One region of the Paenibacillus sp. FSL H3-0310 genome, then DNA from elsewhere that is predicted to be linked to it. Evidence: predicted binding sites of a transcription regulator. Region 1 holds the regulator's gene; the other holds the start of a gene.
The links. The regulator Rex, encoded in region 1, represses fermentation and respiration genes when NADH is low (regulators of the CRP and FNR family bind a similar motif). The targets are predictions, from matches to a motif close to TTGTGAAATATTTCACAA.

Region 1 (2,479 bases):
CAGCTTAAAGAGTTGTTCTTCGATAAGAAAAAAAGCATCGTGCTTACCTCGGCGACGCTGTCTGTAGATAAGTCTTTTCAATTTATGATTGATAATCTCGGACTTAACGAAGCTGCAGAAGAGGGACGTCTAATGACCTCACTCCTTCCATCTCCCTTTAAGTATCGCGAGCAGGCACTGCTAGTTATACCGCGTGATTTTCCTAGTGTGAAGGGGAGTGTGGGCGATGCTCGATTTGTCGATACACTCGTACAGTCATTATCGGAAGCTGCTAAAACAACACGTGGGCGGATGCTGGTTCTGTTTACTTCTTATAAAATGCTGCGTCAGGTATATGATCCGCTTAAAGAGGCTTTGGCCTCACAAGAGATTACGGTGCTTGGTCAAGGCGTGGAAGGTGGCAGCCGGAGCAAGCTGATCCGCCGCTTTCAGGACAGTGCAGCATCCGTATTGCTGGGGACGAGCAGCTTCTGGGAAGGTGTAGATATTCCAGGTGAAGCACTGACTTGCCTGGCCATCGTGAGACTTCCATTTCAACCGCCGAATCACCCGTTGGCGGAAGCGAAGTCGGAGTTATTACAGGCCCAGAAGAAGAATCCGTTCATGAAATTATCTGTTCCTCAAGCGGTTATTCGTTTTAAGCAGGGATTCGGAAGACTGGTTCGCACGGCGCAGGATCGCGGAATAGTTATTGTTTATGATACAAGGGTTATTGAATCTCATTACGGGAAGTATTTCCTTTATTCATTGCCTGGTCCCAAAATGGAGCATATGCTTACTGATCAAATGGTCCCTCGCATAGCGGAATGGCTAGAGGATGGCGGCGCTTCTTAAAACGCTCGTCTTCAGTTTAGCTCCTCCTTATCCTTAAGGGCGGTGTGTTACAGTACCGTCCTTAATAAGGAGAGGTAGACGTTTGAATATGGATTTTCACAAGAACATTACTATTTTTAGGAGGAAAAATATGAAATCGGATAAAATATCAGAAGCCGTTGTTCGCAGACTACCTGTGTACTTGCGTTTTTTGAATGATCTCCAGAATCGCGAAATATTAACAGTTTCCTCTCAGGAACTTGGACAAAAGCTTGATCTTAATCCCGCACAGATTCGTAAGGATTTAGCATATTTTGGTGACTTCGGCAGAAAAGGTATCGGATATGATGTAACGTATCTTATTGAGAAAATCCGTCATATCCTGAAGCTGGATCAACAGCTTAATGTAGCTTTAGTTGGAGCAGGTAATCTCGGACATGCCTTGTCTAATTACAATGCATATCTCAAAGATACTATGAAAATTACGGCTATATTTGATTCGTACGCTCCTAAGGTTGGACGTAAGATCAACTCCCTTACTGTGCAACCGATGGATGAACTAGGCAGCACAATTCGTGAGCAAGGTATTCGCATTGCCATTATTACCGTACCTGATTCAGAAGCTCAAAATGTAGCAGATATCCTCATTTCTTCTGGGATTGAAGCAATTTTGAACTTTGCCCCTGTGATTCTGAAGACACCACCGAATATCCGGGTGCATGCAGCTGATTTTACAACTGATCTGCAAAGTCTTGCTTATTACTTGCGGGATGGAAAGGAAGAAAGTGAACATGAACAACAATAAAACGATAATTAAGGGCGGGTATTTTCTGACTCCGGGAACGGATGAGCCGGTTCTGAGTGGATATATGACTATTGAAGATGATTTAATCACTTACATAGGAAAAGAAGAGCCTCAGATGGAAGCTGGAGTGCAAGTGGTTGATGGCAGCCGTCTGCTGTTCATGCCTGGACTTGTAAACACACATGGTCATGCGGCGATGTCTTTGCTGCGTGGATATGGAGATGATTTAGCGCTACAAGTGTGGCTTCAGGAGAAGATGTGGCCAATGGAGGAAAAGTTCTCCGGTGATGATGTATACTGGGGAACCTCCTTATCTGTATTGGAAATGCTGAAGGGTGGAACTACGACCTTCCTCGATATGTATGATCATATGGACCGAGTAGCCGAGGTAGCTGAGTTATCAGGTATCCGTTCCGTATTGATGCGTGGTGTGATCGGGTTATGTCCAGAGGATGTACAGAATCACAAGCTTGCGGAAGCGATTTCTTTTGCCCGTAACTGGCATGGAAAGGCTGACGGTAGAATTACTACTATGATCTCGCCACACGCCCCTTATACTTGCCCTCCGGACTTCCTGGTTAAGTTTGTGCAGGCAGCGCATGATCTGGATTTACCGATGCATACGCATATGTCCGAAACGAAACGTGAAGTGGAACAAAATGTGGCGGATTACGGGTTGCGTCCTGTAGCTCACTTAGAGAAGCTTGGCATGTTCACACGTCCCTCGATAGTTGCACATGGTGTTCATTTAAATGATGAAGAGATTGAGATCTTGGCTCGCCATAATGTGGGTGTATCTCATAATCCGGGCAGTAATTTGAAGCTGGCTAGCGGAGTGGCTCGGGTTACTGATCTTCTAAA
Region 2 (2,479 bases), on a different contig from region 1:
CGAAATTTTGTCAAAACCAAGGTCTGCGATATGAAATATATCGTTGGTGAAATCGACATTGTTACGAGTGTAAGTTCCTCGTACATAGTACTCTTGGTCTCCGCGCTTACGAACGAATTCCTGGAACTTCGGAAGAATATGATCATAGCTGCCTTTTCCGTTAACCGTTTGGCGAAGCCGGTCATGAACCTCTTTTCTTCCATCCAGGCTTAATACGACATTGTACATTTCCTGATTTAAAAACTCGGTGACCTCATCGTTCAGCAGCATCCCGTTCGTCGTGAAGGTGAAGCGGAACTTCTTTTTGTATTCTTGTTCTTTGCTTCTTGCATAAGCTACGATCTGTTTAACCACTTTCCAAGCCAAGAGCGGTTCCCCGCCGAAAAAGTCGATGTCAAGATTACGATGATGACCCGAATTTTCAAGCAGGTAATCGATAGCTTTTTGTCCAACCTCATAGCTCATGATTGCCCTATCTCCGTTGTATTTCCCTTGGCTAGCGAAGCAATAATCGCATGACAAATTACAGGTATGCGCAACATTGAGGCAGAGTGCCTTAACATAAGTTTTCCGTTTTTTTAAATCAAGCGAGAGGTTCTCATACTCATCTTTTGTAAAAAGCTGTCCATCATTTATAAGTGCCTCGATATCCACGATGGTTTCTCGAATGTCGCTCTCAGAGATATTTGAATCATGCTTATATTTATCCAACATCAATGTCACGATTTGTTCGACAGAAGTTTTCTCATAATCCGCTATAATTTCATATGCTAGGTCATCAACAACATGCACCGAGCCACTGTAGGTATCGAGCACGATATTGTATCCGTTTAGTTTATATTGATGAATCATACTTGCTAATCAAGCTCCTTTTACACACAAGTAGAAACGGCTTTGCCTTCCTTTAGAGTTAGCATCCGTTTCTTAAAAATAGCCGCCCATCAGCAGAGTAATGGGCGGTAAAATTCCAGATCCTATCTGTTCATTGCATTTTCACACTTCTGGTTTGCAACGCCGCAGGAAGTTTTACAAGCGGACTGGCAAGAGGTCTGGCATGCGCCGCATCCGCCGTGTTTTGCGGTATCCATCAGTTTGCGGGTGCTTAGGGTTACGATTCTTTTCACGATAAATGACTCCTTCTGTAATTTCTTGTGATCACTTTCACTTAATTTCCATGGAACATCGTAGCAACCTCACGTAAGTACGTCTATGATGCCCGTCACCTAACAGAGTAGAGAGGGCTTAAACATAAGCATCAACGTTAATTTTCGTGCAGTCGTTCATGCTTGTGATCCTAGGATGGGGTAGCGGGAACCAGAGTCAGAGCAATGCTAAAAAAAGTGAAACAAAAAAGAGACGGCAATGATGCCATCTCTTCAATAACGATTTTTCCTCATACTTGTGTCCGTAAAATCCAATAAATATAAGAATCTCATAGCACTGTATCCTTCCTTACCAGTAGAGCGACACTCTCCACATGCGTGGGTGGACAATGTGAACAAACTTATATGAGGAGTCCTAAGACACTTCCGGACAGTTTATCTGCTCTTGACGGCTTAGTTCATAAAAATATTGCACAATTGGATGCTTTAACCTCATCTTCTCGCTCATGTTTAATATCCGCTTTTTCCCAACTCGTCTGTCCACTAAGGCTAGAATATTCTATAAGATATCGTCGCTTTCTAAGCTCTTCTCTATGGAAATAGATAAATACTTAGTAGCTATAACAATAAAGTTCGATTTACTTAATGATGTCTGAGCTGACAAAAGCTCCTTTGCAAGTTCTGATATTTTCTGCTTCTTGCAATGACTATTAGCCGATCCTCCGGGATGATCCCCTTACTATCTTTTCTAACCGCTTCAATTTCTTCATGGTTGATAGGAATTTGAAGATCTGAACCGAGCATAGCATCTATGGCGTGCTGCAGAGGGACGAGAATAGCCCTCCTATCCATAACCGAACGGATGCTTTTTGTACTCTAAGGGGCTTGAGCCGACTCTATTTTTGAACACACGACTAAAATAGTACTGGCTCTTATACCCTACCTTCACGGCCAGATCCCCGATTTTGATATTCGGCATTACGTCATCCAGAATCTCCTTCGCCTTCGATATCCGAAGCTCGGTGACATAGTCAAGGAATGAAGCACCGATTTCTTGCTTCATACGCTTACTAAGATAGGTTTGGTTGATATGAAATAGTGCTGCTACTCGAGTAATAGACAGCTCCGGATCCTGATAATGACTGTCAATATACTCGGTCACTTTTTGGATAAGCACTGTTCCATCCCCTGTATACCCGGGAAGCTCCGGCTCCTTATCCACCCTGCCTTCATGTGAATGCAAAGGATATTTTACCTGAAGATGCTCATCGATCCGATGAAGCAGCTTGTTCAGATCACTCTTCGGCACAGGTTTCAATACATAATCGAATGCTTGCAGTTGCACGGCTTGACGAGCATATTCAAAGTTATCGTAC

Region 2: scfA (six-cysteine ranthipeptide SCIFF) is a predicted target of Rex. The motif match lies at 1,150-1,167, and genes of this name have one in related genera.

Annotation. Positions count from the first base shown of each region.
Region 1 is NZ_JBBODC010000001.1:1,595,560-1,598,038, forward strand. It holds gene dinG (ATP-dependent DNA helicase DinG) at 1-834, shown strand, start outside; gene MHH63_RS07175 (redox-sensing transcriptional repressor Rex) at 965-1,618, shown strand; gene MHH63_RS07180 (amidohydrolase) at 1,605-2,479, shown strand, end outside.
Region 2 is NZ_JBBODC010000002.1:274,059-276,537, forward strand. It holds gene scfB (thioether cross-link-forming SCIFF peptide maturase) at 1-852, opposite strand, end outside; gene scfA (six-cysteine ranthipeptide SCIFF) at 975-1,124, opposite strand; partial or broken gene MHH63_RS20705 (SF0329 family protein) at 1,519-1,892, opposite strand; gene MHH63_RS20710 (response regulator transcription factor) at 1,948-2,479, opposite strand, start outside.